Linked DNA regions of Geobacillus stearothermophilus ATCC 12980. The protein of the gene in region 1 binds, or shares a complex with, the protein of each later gene. Links are inferred from orthologs where the notes say so. Each region holds a gene or a part of one and is shown in the gene's direction. Other genes may lie near its edges.

What was found.
Region 2: the proteins of pcrA (region 1) and uvrB are in contact, whole or in part, in a crystal structure (PDB 7EGT), measured with the Thermus thermophilus proteins. The link is inferred for Geobacillus stearothermophilus ATCC 12980 from one-to-one orthologs. Residues at the interface, in WP_096412145.1 of Thermus thermophilus: His654, Arg656, Phe657, Gln666, Asp668, Glu669, Lys680, Arg681, Leu682, Ser683, Lys685, Tyr686, Ala687; in WP_096411307.1 of Thermus thermophilus: Glu23, Leu25, Arg26, Asp27, Gly28, Glu29, Arg30, Phe31, Arg55, Glu326, Asp327, Phe328, Glu379, Ser382, Gln383, His398, Gly400, Arg401.

The regions. Positions count from the first base shown.
Region 1 is NZ_CP128494.1:267,577-277,408, forward strand. What follows is about bases 394-3,323. They hold pcrA (DNA helicase PcrA), read left to right. Parts: upstream 394-736; coding sequence 737-2,911; downstream 2,912-3,323. Other genes in these bases: pcrB (heptaprenylglyceryl phosphate synthase), read left to right, coding at 394-708; ligA (NAD-dependent DNA ligase LigA), read left to right, coding at 2,933-3,323. Also shown: more of pcrB, read left to right, coding at 7-393; more of ligA, read left to right, coding at 3,324-4,945; QSJ10_RS01495 (CamS family sex pheromone protein), read left to right, coding at 4,942-6,165; QSJ10_RS01500 (LOG family protein), read left to right, coding at 6,406-6,963; QSJ10_RS01510 (VOC family protein), read right to left, coding at 7,693-8,469; QSJ10_RS01515 (hypothetical protein), read right to left, coding at 8,498-9,046; Asp-tRNA(Asn)/Glu-tRNA(Gln) amidotransferase subunit GatC, read left to right, coding at 9,668-9,832. UniProt on the Escherichia coli protein: A helicase with DNA-dependent ATPase activity. Unwinds DNA duplexes with 3'-5' polarity. Translocates on single-stranded DNA with 3'-5' polarity. Initiates unwinding more efficiently from a nicked substrate than double-stranded DNA.
Region 2 is NZ_CP128494.1:2,484,582-2,489,751, reverse strand. Bases 1-2,874 are described here. They hold uvrB (excinuclease ABC subunit UvrB), read left to right. Parts: upstream 1-386; coding sequence 387-2,363; downstream 2,364-2,874. Other genes in these bases: uvrA (excinuclease ABC subunit UvrA), read left to right, coding at 2,380-2,874; QSJ10_RS13620 (CsbA family protein), read left to right, coding at 1-211. Outside these bases: more of uvrA, read left to right, coding at 2,875-5,170. UniProt on the Escherichia coli protein: The UvrABC repair system catalyzes the recognition and processing of DNA lesions. A damage recognition complex composed of 2 UvrA and 2 UvrB subunits scans DNA for abnormalities.

The DNA.
Region 1 (9,832 bases):
ATTGTCATGGAAGAGATTCGCGCCTGGCGCCATGTGTTTAAGCTCGACCCGAACAAACCGATCGATGATGAGCGCCTTGAGCGCCTTTGCGAGTCGGGGACGGATGCCGTCATCGTCGGCGGAACGGACGGGGTGACGCTCGATGGTGTGCTCGATTTATTGGCCCGCATCCGCCGTTTTTCGGTGCCATGCGCGCTTGAAGTCACAAATCTTGAGGCCTTGACGCCGGGGTTTGATGCGTATTTCATTCCGATCGTGTTAAACAGCCGCCATGTCGACTGGGTGGTGGGCCGCCATCATGAGGCGGTGAAACAATATGGCGAGATCATGAATTGGGATGAGATTTTTGCCGAGGGGTATTGCATTTTAAATCCGGAATGCAAGGCGGCGAAGCTCACCGAAGCCGACGCCGGCCTGAGCGAAGACGATGTGGTGGCCTACGCTCGCCTCGCTCAACATTTGTACAAGCTGCCGATCTTTTATCTTGAATATAGCGGCATATACGGCGACCCCGCCTTGGTGGAAAAAGTGAAACAGGCGCTCGGCGAGACGCAGCTGTTTTATGGCGGCGGCATCACCGCACCGGAGCAGGCGGCTGAGATGGCGCGCCGGGCGGATACTGTTGTCGTCGGCAACGCCGTTTACGAATCGTTTGAACAGGCGCTGCTGACCGTGGACGCCGTAAAGCGGGCGAATGAGGCGAAATAGAACATATGGTGTATTGGTGGTGAAAACAATGAACTTTTTATCGGAACAGCTGCTCGCCCATTTAAACAAAGAGCAACAAGAAGCCGTCAGGACGACGGAAGGCCCGCTGCTCATTATGGCGGGGGCGGGAAGCGGGAAAACGCGGGTGTTGACGCACCGCATCGCCTATTTGATGGCGGAAAAGCATGTGGCGCCGTGGAACATTTTGGCCATTACGTTTACGAACAAGGCGGCGCGCGAAATGCGGGAACGTGTGCAGTCGCTCTTAGGTGGGGCGGCGGAAGACGTCTGGATTTCGACGTTCCACTCGATGTGCGTCCGCATTTTGCGCCGCGACATTGACCGCATCGGCATCAACCGCAATTTTTCCATCCTTGATCCGACGGACCAGCTTTCAGTCATGAAAACGATTTTAAAAGAAAAAAACATAGACCCGAAAAAATTTGAGCCGCGGACGATTTTAGGCACGATCAGCGCGGCGAAAAACGAGCTGTTGCCTCCGGAGCAATTCGCGAAGCGGGCCTCGACGTATTACGAAAAAGTCGTCAGCGATGTGTATCAAGAATACCAACAGCGCCTGCTTCGCAATCATTCGCTCGATTTTGACGATTTGATCATGACGACGATCCAACTGTTTGACCGCGTGCCGGATGTGCTTCACTATTACCAATATAAGTTTCAGTACATCCATATTGATGAGTACCAGGATACGAACCGCGCTCAATATACGCTGGTCAAAAAGCTGGCGGAACGCTTTCAAAACATTTGCGCCGTCGGCGACGCCGACCAATCGATTTATCGGTGGCGCGGGGCGGACATCCAAAACATTTTGTCGTTCGAGCGCGACTATCCGAACGCAAAAGTCATTTTGCTTGAACAAAACTACCGCTCGACGAAGCGCATTTTGCAAGCGGCGAACGAAGTCATCGAGCATAACGTCAACCGGAAGCCGAAACGGCTTTGGACGGAAAACCCGGAAGGAAAGCCGATTCTTTATTATGAGGCGATGAACGAAGCGGACGAAGCGCAGTTTGTCGCTGGACGCATCCGCGAGGCGGTGGAGCGCGGCGAACGCCGCTACCGTGATTTTGCTGTCTTGTACCGGACGAACGCCCAGTCGCGTGTCATGGAGGAAATGTTGCTGAAAGCGAACATTCCGTATCAAATTGTCGGCGGCTTAAAGTTCTATGACCGGAAAGAAATTAAAGACATTCTCGCCTATTTGCGCGTCATCGCCAATCCGGACGATGATTTAAGCTTGCTTCGCATCATTAACGTGCCAAAACGCGGCATTGGCGCCTCGACGATCGACAAACTCGTCCGCTATGCAGCCGATCATGAGCTGTCCTTGTTTGAGGCGCTCGGCGAGCTAGAGATGATCGGGCTTGGCGCCAAAGCGGCCGGGGCGCTCGCCGCGTTCCGCAGCCAGCTCGAGCAATGGACACAGCTGCAAGAATACGTCTCCGTCACCGAACTCGTCGAAGAAGTGCTCGACAAATCGGGCTACCGCGAGATGCTCAAGGCGGAGCGGACGATTGAAGCACAAAGCCGGCTCGAGAACTTGGATGAGTTTTTGTCGGTGACGAAGCATTTTGAAAATGTGAGCGACGATAAATCGCTCATCGCCTTTTTAACCGACTTGGCGCTCATTTCCGATTTGGACGAGCTGAACGGGACGGAACAGGCCGCTGAAGGAGATGCCGTCATGTTGATGACGTTGCATGCCGCCAAAGGGCTCGAGTTTCCGGTCGTCTTTTTGATCGGCATGGAAGAAGGCATTTTCCCGCACAACCGCTCTCTCGAGGATGACGATGAGATGGAAGAAGAACGGCGGCTGGCGTACGTCGGCATCACCCGCGCGGAGGAAGAACTTGTGCTGACGAGCGCGCAAATGCGGACGCTGTTTGGCAACATCCAAATGAACCCGCCGTCGCGCTTTTTGAATGAAATTCCGGCGCATTTGCTTGAGACAGCCTCGCGCCGCCAAGCGGGCGCCTCCCGCTCGGCCGTTTCGCGCCCGCAGGCAAGCGGCGCCGTGGGATCGTGGAAAGTCGGCGATCGGGCGAATCACCGGAAATGGGGCATCGGCACCGTCGTCAGCGTCCGCGGCGGCGGCGACGACCAAGAGCTCGACATCGCCTTCCCGAGCCCGATCGGCATTAAACGACTGCTTGCCAAATTTGCGCCGATTGAGAAAGTGTAGGAAAGGAGAACAGGTGAACGTATGGACCGCCAACAAGCCGAACGGCGCGCGGCCGAGCTGCGCGAACTGTTGAACCGCTACGGGTACGAATATTATGTGCTTGACCGCCCGTCTGTTCCAGATGCCGAGTATGACCGGTTGATGCAAGAGCTCATCGCCATTGAGGAACAATATCCGGAGCTCAAAACGAGCGATTCGCCGACCCAGCGCATCGGCGGTCCGCCCCTTGAGGCGTTTCGCAAAGTGGCGCATCGCGTTCCGATGATGAGCTTGGCGAACGCGTTTGGCGAAGGAGACTTGCGCGATTTTGACCGCCGCGTCCGTCAGGAAGTCGGGGAAGCGGCGTACGTATGCGAGCTGAAAATCGATGGCCTCGCCGTCTCGGTCCGCTATGAAGACGGCTATTTCGTCCAAGGGGCGACGCGCGGCGACGGGACGACGGGTGAAGACATTACGGAAAATTTGAAAACGATCCGCTCGCTGCCTCTCCGTCTGAAAGAACCGGTGTCGCTTGAAGCGCGCGGCGAGGCGTTTATGCCGAAAGCGTCGTTTTTGCGCTTGAATGAGGAGCGAAAAGCCCGCGGCGAGGAGCTGTTTGCCAACCCGCGCAACGCCGCGGCTGGCTCGCTCCGCCAGCTCGACCCGAAAGTGGCGGCCTCGCGCCAGCTGGATTTGTTTGTATATGGCTTAGCCGACGCCGAGGCGCTCGGCATCGCTTCACACAGCGAAGCGCTTGATTATTTGCAGGCGCTCGGGTTTAAAGTAAACCCAGAGCGACGGCGCTGCGCCAATATCGATGAGGTGATCGCCTTTGTCAGCGAGTGGCACGACAAGCGGCCGCAGCTGCCGTATGAGATTGACGGCATCGTTATTAAGGTGGACTCATTCGCCCAGCAACGGGCGCTTGGCGCGACGGCGAAAAGCCCGCGCTGGGCGATTGCCTACAAGTTCCCAGCCGAGGAAGTGGTGACGACGTTAATCGGCATTGAGGTGAACGTCGGTCGCACGGGTGTCGTCACGCCGACGGCGATTTTAGAGCCGGTGCGCGTCGCCGGCACGACGGTGCAGCGCGCCACCCTTCACAATGAAGATTTTATACGGGAAAAAGACATTCGCATCGGCGATGCGGTCATCATTAAAAAAGCGGGCGACATCATCCCGGAAGTGGTCGGCGTCGTCGTTGACCGGCGCGATGGGGATGAAACGCCGTTTGCGATGCCGACGCACTGCCCGGAATGCGAAAGCGAGCTCGTCCGTCTCGAGGGGGAAGTGGCGCTCCGCTGCTTGAACCCGAACTGCCCGGCCCAGCTGCGCGAGCGGCTCATCCATTTTGCCTCAAGGGCGGCGATGAACATCGAGGGTTTGGGCGAAAAAGTCGTCACCCAGCTGTTTAACGCCGGCCTTGTCCGCGATGTCGCCGATTTGTACTGCCTGACGAAGGAACAGCTTGTCGGGTTGGAACGGATGGGGGAAAAGTCGGCGGCCAACTTGCTTGCGGCGATTGAGGCGTCGAAGCAAAACTCGCTTGAACGGCTGCTGTTTGGCCTTGGCATTCGCTACGTCGGAGCGAAAGCCGCCCAACTTTTGGCTGAGCATTTTGAAACGATGGAGCGGCTCGAACGGGCGACGAAAGAGGAGTTGATGGCCGTCCCCGAAATCGGAGAGAAAATGGCGGATGCGATCACGGCGTTCTTCGCCCAACCCGAAGCAACTGAGCTGCTCCAGGAGCTGCGCGCTTACGGTGTCAATATGGCTTACAAAGGGCCGAAGCGGTCGGCTGAAGCGCCTGCTGACTCTGCCTTCGCCGGCAAAACGGTCGTCTTGACCGGCAAGCTCGCGTCGATGTCGCGCAATGAAGCAAAAGAACAAATTGAGCGGCTTGGCGGGCGCGTCACCGGCAGCGTCAGCCGCAGCACCGACCTTGTCATCGCCGGCGAGGATGCCGGATCGAAGTTGGAGAAAGCCCAGCAGCTTGGCATTGAGATTTGGGACGAACCACGATTTTTGCAAGAGATCAACAGGGGGAAACGATGAAACAAATCTCACTACTGCGCAGTTTCGTTGCTTGTCGTTGGACGAATCGGGCCCGAAAACGGTTGGCCGTTGTCGGGCTCGCTTCGATTTGTTTGTTGTCTGCGTGTGCGCCGAAGTTTGACAAAGGTGAGGAAGTCGTGCAAGACAAAGGAAGCAAAGAGCAAGAAGCGGTCATCCCGAAATACAACATTTCTGATTCGTATTACCGCGTTGTCTTGCCTTTTAAGCCGTCCGGGGCGCGCGGGCGGGTCGTCAACGACGTCAACACCCGGCTTGATGTCGATGAATTTGAAACCGGGCTGATGCGCTTGGCATCTGAGCAATTTTCCCCGGATGAATATTTGTTTCAGGAAGGGCAATATTTGGACAGCGAAACGATCGGGCGCTGGCTCGCCCGCAAGCGGACGGAAAGCCAGCTGAAGGCAGAGAAAATGAAACCGGAAGACAACATCGGCTTAAACCCGCCGATCAGCGACAAAGGAACGAATGAGCAAAAAAACAAACAAAGCCCGATTTACCTGGCCAGCATTTTGGAGCACGACTACTTAGTGAAAGTCGATAACGGCAAGGTGAAGCTTGGTGGCGTCGCCATCGGCCTGGCGTTGAATTCCGTCCACTACTACTCAACCGAGCAAGGGTATCCACGCGAAGTGAAAATCAAAGACGATGTCATCGAACGGGAAGGAAAGCGGATCGCCGCCGAGGTGTTGAAGCGGCTGCGAAATATCAAAGGGCTCGGCAACGTGCCGATCACGATTGCCTTGTACAAACAGGTGCCGCGCTCGTCCGTGATTCCGGGCCACTTTTTCGCGGTCACCCATGTTGACGACGGAAGCGCCACGATCGATGATTGGGAAGCGGTGAACGAGGAATATTATTTATTCCCGTCCGATGAGGCGGAAAAGAACCATCGCGATGACTGGATCAAATTCAATAATTTTAAATCAGACGTTGAAGACTTTTTCCCGAACTACACCGGCATCGTCGGCAGAGGATTGTACGTCAACGACCAGCTTCAGAAGTTAACGATCAACATTACGATGCCGTTTTACGGCAAAGCGGAAGTGATCGGCTTTACCCAATACGTGACCGGCTTGGTGATGGAAAAATTCCCGGACTACATCACCGTTAATGTCTACATCGCCTCAGCCGGCCAGCCGGAAAGCCTCATCGTGCGCCAGGCGAAAGCAGACGAGCCGTTTGTGCATATTTATCAATAAGGTCGGCATCATCGCGTTATTTGGGATACGGCGAACGGAGTGATCCGAACATTTGATTCTCCAAAAATGAAGGAAGCGGAAAGGGCTGCAGCAGCGGCCCTTTTTTGCGCGAAAAGGCCGTCCGAACGATGGTGGAAAGAACAGGGAGAGCATTGTATAATGACGGTAGGAAAATGAGCGCAGCACTCGAAAACGGATGCAAAACGAGCAACAGGTTATGGCAGGAGGCGGGTGTGAGACTTGAAGGCGATTTGCGTGTTTTGCGGATCAAGCAATGGAAACGATGGGAGATATAAGGAAGCGGCGAAAGCGCTCGGAACGTTTTTAGCCCGAAGCGGCATTACGCTCATTTACGGCGGAGGGACACGGGGCTTGATGGGAGAGGTTGCTGAGGCGGCGCTGCGTCATCAAGGGCGCGTGGTTGGGATCATTCCGCAATTTTTGAAGGACCGGGAAGTGGCGCATAATCGGTTGAGCGAATTGTTGGTCGTCGATACAATGCACACCCGCAAAGCGAAAATGTATGAGTTAGCCGACGGGTTTATCGCCCTGCCAGGAGGGTACGGGACGTATGAAGAGCTGTTTGAAGTGCTCTCATGGTCGCGCGTCGGCCTCCACCAAAAACCGATCGGCCTGCTTAACGTGGACGGGTTTTTCGACCCCCTTCTTCATTTGCTTCGGCATACAGTTGACAGCGGATTCGCCGCGCCGGAAGACCTTGAGCTGATTGTCAGCGCCGAAGACGTTCCGACGCTGTATGGACAGATGAACACATTTTGCCGTCGCCGCCACTCTTGACCGTGGACGGGGGAAGCGGCAAGTTGAATTTTTGAATGTATTTCAGCGTCAATGCATGGGTGTGAGGAATGCGCATCGCGCCGGCTTCGAGATACTGGTCGTCGCGAAAGTTGGAGCGGAGCGTGTAGATGCGGCCGCCGACCCGCTCGGATGCTTCTAAGATAGTGACGCGATGACCCGCCTGCTTCAGCAATGACGCCGCGACAAGCCCGGCCATCCCGGCGCCGATGATAACGATATGTTGAGGCGCCGTCGTTCTCTTTAACTTCCCTCCGAAAGAAGTCTCCTACTTCTAAACGTGAAGGTGCGCCAGCACCAGTGAAAGTGGGAGATGAATTTCGGTTGGCGTTAGCCAACGAATAGGATAGAATATGGCTAGAACGGACACCTTCGGAACGAAGGGAAGCGTAAAGGGTTCTTGTGTGTGGCTTACCGTTCAGCGAACACACACAAGTCGCTTGAAGCCCCCACCTCTAAGCGAAGCGTAGGTGGTGGGTAGTTCACGCCGTGGTGAATAATCGAGATCATTGTTTCCACTGAAAGTTTTGGAGAAACATACGGGTGGGACACGGTTGGACTCCCCCTTTGCCATCTATGGTTTGCGATAATCAAGAAGCGGTTACTCCATCTTATTCAGCGGCAAAGGGGAGTATGTGGGAATGCATTCGCCAAGGGCTGGCACGGCGCCTAGCGCGAGGGGGCGCGCAGCATGTGGCAATACAATGGCCGTCAAGAGCCAGATATGATGTACGTGGCGCCCTCGATTTCGATGCGGCGCGGTTTCTGCACGCCCACAAGCCGGCACGAAAACGGGCGCGTCGATGGATGACGGCGGTCAGCCTCATAGAACCGAATCGCAATGCCGCCGACAGCGAGCTCCGCGTATGCTCCCGCTTCATCGCGCTCGACATCGGGTTCGGGCAAGTCAAACAGCCGGCGGTAGCCGTTGACCGTCCGCTGGAGATCGAGGGTGTAGAGGCTAATTGACGACAGCGAAACAGAGCCAATCGGGTGTCTCATGAGCGGCGCCAGCTCGTTCATGCGTACGTCATCACGGTCGCCCCATTGAATGAAAAACGGATAGCGAAACGCGCCGTCTGTGTCGTCTTCGATAAACAGCATCGACCATGTGAGCTGCTTGCCGTCATCGCGCTCGCGGCTGCCGGGGAGCGGACCGACTGGGGCGAATCCTTTGCTTTTGAGCTGCGCCGCCACCGCTTCGATGTCGTTCGTGCGAAAGGCAAACTGGGAGAAGCCGCTTCCTTCTTGGCGGTCGGCGACAAGCTGAGTGATGAGCGGGTTTCCGCACGTTCTCGCCGTCTGTATATCGGCAATGCCGATCCACTCGATGTAGCGCAAATGCTCCACGTAACATAAGGCGTTGTACGTTCCCCATGATGGATGACGGCCGCCGTGGATGGCCACAAGCCCCCATTGTTCAAACGCCATTTTCACTTGCTCGGGCCGTTCGGTCAAGTGGACGAGATGGTCAAACGCGATATGCATGGCAGCGGCCTCCTCTTAGATGAATCGATCAGCGGAACAGCATTTCTTTCAGCTTGTAAATGATTCGTTCGTTGTCGACGGTGCGGTGGGCGATAAAATTCAAGTCCAGCTTGATGTCTTCGATTTGGGCAGCCAATTGTTCGTAACGGGAGTCCATTTTTTGTTCGAGGCGGTCCACCGTTTGTTTCAATGAGGAAAATTCCCGGTGAAGCTGGTGGACGTCAGCGGCGAGAGCTTCCAGTTTGGCGTCTGTTTCGTCTTGGCGGTGGAGGAGAGCAGCCACGATGCCGTTTAATTCCGTTTGCCCAGCGCGAAGCGAATCTTGTTCTTGACGCAGACGCTGTTGTTCCAGGCGGATTTCCTGCTGCTCTTTTCGAATCTCTTGTTGTTCTTTTCGAATCTCTTGTTGTTCTTTTCGGATTTCTTGTTGCTCTTTTCGAATTTCTTCTTGTTCTTGGCGAATGGCGATTTGTTCCCGCTCGAGCCGCTCTTGACCCTCTACGAGCTTTTGCAGCGTGCCATCCATGGCGCTTAGGCGGTCGAGCACTTGGGTGAGCAAAGCGTCACTCATCGTCATGATTCCCCCTTTTTCGTCCGTTACAGTCATTATAGTACATATGTTCGGGATTGTCAATTAAGAAAATTTGAACATCCATGGCGGACAAACTCCTTCACATTCCTTGTTTGTCAAGGATTTATTCCATATCGGTGCAAAAAAATCCTCCCGATTTTTGTCAGGAGGGTTCTCACATGGAAGCGAATACTTTTGGCAATGCGATGAAGATTACGTAATCTGCATATGTCCATGGATGATTTTGATTTGGCAGCGACATGCAATTTCCCTCCTTGTGCTTTCATTTTATCGTATTTCTTTGAATAAAAAAAGGCGTCACGAGCGATTCCTTCCTGTGTCTAAAATAGGAGCGCGTCCTTTTCCTCCCATCAACCGTTTACTCATGCGTGTGCCATCCCATCGTGCGCTGTTCAGGAAAACGAAATATTCCTACATCAAACATCAAATCCCCCCGGTTTCACGCCTGCCTTAGCTATTGGGAGATGTTATAGAACGTATATTCGTTTGCATCGTGAATATATAGATTGATTCTCGCCCAGAACACGTGGCAACGGTTGCTTCATTGGATAAAAGTTTGGTATCATCATGGTATTGTGATAGGTCGAACTCGTTGGAGGTGAAACTATGTCGCGAATTTCCATTGACCAAGTGAAACATGTCGCCGATTTGGCGCGGTTGGCGATTACCGATGAAGAGGCGGAGATGTTTACGAAACAGCTCGATGCGATCATTACGTTTGCCGAGCAGTTGAATGAATTGGATACGGAGAACGTTCCGCCGACTTCGCAC
Region 2 (5,170 bases), 2.2 Mb from region 1 along the record:
CGCGGCCCTTATCATCCCGTGCCTTTTGTTGCTGCTGTTTGCGCGGGTGACGTACAACCGTTACATTGCGTTGTTGTTGACCGTTGCCTTGCTTGTCGCCTCGTATGCCAAAGGGTATACGGACGAGCTGCACGAAATCGTCGCCGACATCGCCTCGACGATTGCCGGTTTTCTGTTGGCGGGGCGAATGTTGGACAACTTAAAGAAATGACAGAGAAGCGGACCCATCTGCAGCGGTCCGCTTTTTTATCTATGCAGCTGGAAGCGGCCTGACGGAATGGAAATCGCTGTGCAGGTTGGAACGAATACCAGTTCGCATTTTTTGTGCATCTGCGCAGAGGATATGATACAATGGGGAAAGATGGATTGAAGAAGGAGGCGAAACGGTGGAGGGCCGTTTTCAATTAGTGTCGCCGTACGAACCGCAAGGCGATCAGCCGCAGGCGATCGCCAAGCTTGTGGACGGCTTGCAGCGGGGTGTGAAACATCAAACGCTCCTTGGGGCGACGGGGACGGGCAAAACGTTTACGATCTCGAACGTGATCGCCCAAGTCAACAAGCCGACGCTTGTCATCGCCCACAACAAAACGCTCGCCGGTCAATTGTACAGCGAGCTGAAAGAGTTTTTCCCACACAACGCCGTCGAATATTTTGTCAGCTATTACGATTATTATCAGCCGGAAGCGTACGTGCCGCAGACGGATACGTACATTGAAAAAGATGCGAAAATCAACGATGAAATCGACAAATTGCGGCACTCGGCAACGTCGGCGTTGTTTGAGCGCCGGGATGTCATCATCGTGGCCAGCGTCTCATGCATTTACGGCTTAGGGTCGCCGGAAGAATACCGCGAGCTTGTCGTTTCATTGCGCGTGGGGATGGAAATCGAGCGCAACGTGCTGCTGCGGCGGCTCGTTGACATCCAATACGACCGCAATGATATCGACTTTCGGCGCGGCACGTTCCGCGTCCGCGGCGATGTGGTCGAAATTTTCCCCGCGTCGCGCGATGAACATTGCATTCGCGTCGAATTTTTTGGCGATGAAATCGAGCGCATCCGCGAGGTGGACGCCTTGACGGGCGAAGTGCTCGGCGAGCGCGAGCATGTCGCCATTTTCCCGGCGTCGCACTTCGTCACGCGCGAGGAGAAAATGCGGCTCGCCATTCAAAACATCGAACAAGAGCTTGAGGAGCGGCTCGCCGAACTGCGCGCCCAAGGAAAGCTGTTGGAGGCGCAGCGGCTGGAGCAACGGACGCGCTATGATTTGGAAATGATGCGCGAGATGGGCTTTTGTTCCGGCATCGAAAACTACTCGCGCCATTTGGCGCTGCGGCCGCCGGGATCGACGCCGTATACATTGCTTGACTATTTTCCGGACGATTTTTTGATTATCGTCGATGAGTCACACGTCACCTTGCCGCAGCTGCGCGGCATGTACAACGGCGACCGGGCGCGCAAGCAAGTGCTCGTCGACCACGGCTTCCGTCTGCCGTCGGCGCTCGACAACCGACCGCTCACGTTTGAAGAGTTCGAGCAAAAAATCCATCAAATTATTTACGTCTCGGCGACGCCGGGGCCGTACGAGCTCGAGCACAGCCCGGGCGTTGTCGAACAAATCATTCGCCCGACCGGGCTTCTTGACCCAACGATCGACGTCCGTCCGACAAAAGGACAAATCGACGATTTGATCGGCGAAATTCATGAGCGCGTCGAGCGGAATGAACGGACGCTCGTGACGACGCTGACGAAAAAAATGGCGGAGGATTTGACCGATTATTTAAAAGAAGCGGGGATCAAGGTGGCGTATTTGCATTCGGAAATTAAGACGCTCGAGCGCATTGAAATCATCCGCGATTTGCGGCTCGGCAAATACGATGTACTGGTCGGCATCAACTTGCTGCGGGAAGGATTGGACATTCCGGAAGTGTCGCTTGTCGCCATTTTGGACGCCGACAAAGAAGGGTTTTTGCGTTCGGAGCGCTCGCTCATCCAGACGATCGGCCGGGCGGCGCGCAACGCGAACGGCCATGTGATCATGTACGCCGATACAGTGACGAAATCGATGGAAATCGCTATTCAAGAGACGAAGCGGCGCCGCGCGATTCAAGAAGAGTACAACCGAAAGCACGGCATCGTGCCGCGCACGGTGAAAAAGGAGATTCGCGACGTCATCCGCGCGACGTATGCGGCGGAAGAGACGGAGATGTACGAGGCGAAGCCGGCGGCAGCGATGACGAAACAAGAGCGGGAAGAGCTGATTCGAACGCTCGAGACGGAGATGAAAGAGGCGGCCAAAGCGCTCGACTTCGAGCGGGCCGCCCAGCTGCGCGACGTCATTTTCGAATTGAAAGCGGAAGGATGATGGCCGGGTGAACGGAATGGAGAAAATCATTGTCAAAGGGGCGCGCGCCCACAACTTGAAAAACATTGACGTTGAAATCCCGCGCGGCAAGCTCGTCGTCTTGACCGGGCTGTCCGGGTCGGGGAAGTCGTCGCTGGCGTTTGATACGATTTACGCGGAAGGTCAGCGACGCTACGTCGAATCGCTGTCGGCGTACGCCCGCCAGTTTTTAGGGCAGATGGAAAAACCGGACGTCGATGCGATTGAAGGATTGTCGCCGGCCATTTCGATCGACCAAAAAACGACGAGCCGCAACCCGCGCTCAACCGTCGGCACGGTGACAGAAATTTACGATTACTTGCGGCTTCTATTCGCCCGCATCGGCCGCCCTGTTTGTCCGACGCACGGCATTGAAATCCAATCGCAGACGATCGAGCAAATGGTCGACCGGCTGCTTGCTTACCCGGAGCGGACGAAAATGCAAATTTTGGCGCCGATCGTCTCGGGAAAAAAAGGGACGCACGCCAAGACATTGGAGGATATTCGCAAACAAGGGTATGTGCGCGTTCGCATTGACGGTGAGATGCGCGAGTTGACGGAGGACATTGAGCTGGAAAAAAACAAAAAACATTCGATTGATGTCGTCGTCGACCGGGTTGTCATCAAGGACGGCATCGCATCAAGGCTTGCCGATTCGTTGGAGACGGCGCTGAAGCTCGCCGACGGCAAAGTGGTCGTTGACGTGATCGGCGAGGGGGAGCTCTTGTTCAGTGAAAAGCACGCTTGTCCGTACTGCGGCTTTTCGATCGGGGAGCTTGAACCGCGCCTCTTTTCGTTCAACAGTCCGTTCGGCGCCTGCCCGGACTGCGACGGGCTCGGGGTGAAGCTCGAAGTGGATCTCGATTTGGTCATCCCGAACGATGAGCTGACGTTAAAAGAACACGCCATCGCTCCGTGGGAGCCGCAAAGCTCGCAATACTACCCGCAGCTGCTCGAAGCTGTGTGCCGCCACTACGGCATCCCGATGGACGTGCCGGTGAAGGAGTTGCCGAAAGAGCAGCTCGCGAAAATTTTGTACGGCAGCGGCGGTGAGCCGATTTATTTCCGCTATACGAACGATTTTGGCCAAGTGCGTGAACAATACATCGCATTTGAAGGCGTCGTTCGCAACATCGAGCGCCGCTACCGGGAGACAAGCTCCGATTACATTCGCGAGCAGATGGAAAAGTATATGGCGGAACAACCGTGTCCGACATGCCAAGGCTACCGGCTGAAAAAAGAAAGCCTGGCCGTCCTTGTCGGCGGCAAGCATATCGGCGAGGTCACCGCCATGTCGGTGACCGAGGCGCTCGCCTTTTTTGACGGGCTCGAGCTGACCGAAAAAGAGGCGCAAATCGCCCGCCTTATTTTGCGTGAAATTCGCGACCGGCTCGGCTTTTTGCAAAACGTCGGCCTCGACTATTTGACGCTCAGCCGTTCAGCCGGCACGCTCTCCGGCGGCGAGGCGCAGCGCATCCGCTTGGCGACGCAAATCGGCTCGCGGCTGACGGGGGTGCTGTACGTCCTCGACGAGCCGTCGATCGGGCTTCATCAGCGCGACAACGATCGCTTGATCGCGACGTTGAAAAGCATGCGCGACCTCGGCAATACGCTCATTGTCGTGGAGCACGACGAGGATACGATGCTAGCCGCGGACTATTTGATTGACATCGGCCCGGGGGCGGGCATCCACGGCGGCGAGGTCGTCGCCGCCGGCACGCCGGAAGAGGTGATGGACAATCCGAACTCGCTCACCGGCCAGTATTTGTCAGGAAAAAAATTCATCCCGATTCCGGCCGAGCGGCGCCGTCCGGACGGACGTTGGCTTGAGGTGGTCGGCGCGCGCGAGCATAACTTGAAAAACGTATCGGTGAACATCCCGCTCGGCACGTTTGTCGCTGTCACCGGGGTGTCGGGCTCGGGCAAAAGCACGCTTGTCAACGAAGTGTTGTATAAGGCGCTGGCGCAAAAGCTCAACCGGGCGAAAGCCAAGCCGGGCGAGCATCGCGACATCCGCGGGCTGGAGCATCTCGACAAAGTGATTGACATCGACCAGTCGCCGATCGGCCGCACGCCACGGTCGAACCCGGCGACGTACACCGGGGTGTTTGACGACATCCGCGACGTGTTTGCCTCAACGAACGAAGCGAAAGTGCGCGGCTACAAAAAAGGGCGGTTCAGCTTCAATGTCAAAGGCGGGCGCTGCGAGGCGTGCCATGGCGATGGGATCATCAAAATTGAGATGCACTTTTTGCCGGACGTGTACGTCCCGTGCGAAGTGTGCCACGGCAAACGGTACAATCGTGAAACGCTCGAGGTGACGTATAAAGGGAAAAACATCGCCGATGTCTTGGACATGACGGTCGAAGATGCGCTCGACTTTTTCGCCTCGATCCCGAAAATCAAACGCAAGCTCGAGACGCTCTATGACGTCGGGCTTGGGTATATGAAGCTCGGTCAGCCGGCGACAACGCTCTCGGGCGGCGAGGCGCAGCGCGTCAAGCTCGCCGCTGAGCTTCACCGCCGCTCCAACGGCCGGACGCTCTACATTTTGGACGAGCCGACGACCGGGCTTCATGTCGATGACATCGCCCGGCTGCTTGACGTGCTCCATCGGCTCGTCGACAACGGTGATACCGTGCTTGTCATCGAGCATAATTTGGACGTCATCAAAACCGCGGACTATATTATTGATTTAGGCCCAGAGGGCGGCGACCGCGGCGGGCAAATCGTGGCCGTCGGCACGCCGGAAGAGGTGGCCGAGGTCGAGGCATCGCACACCGGCCGCT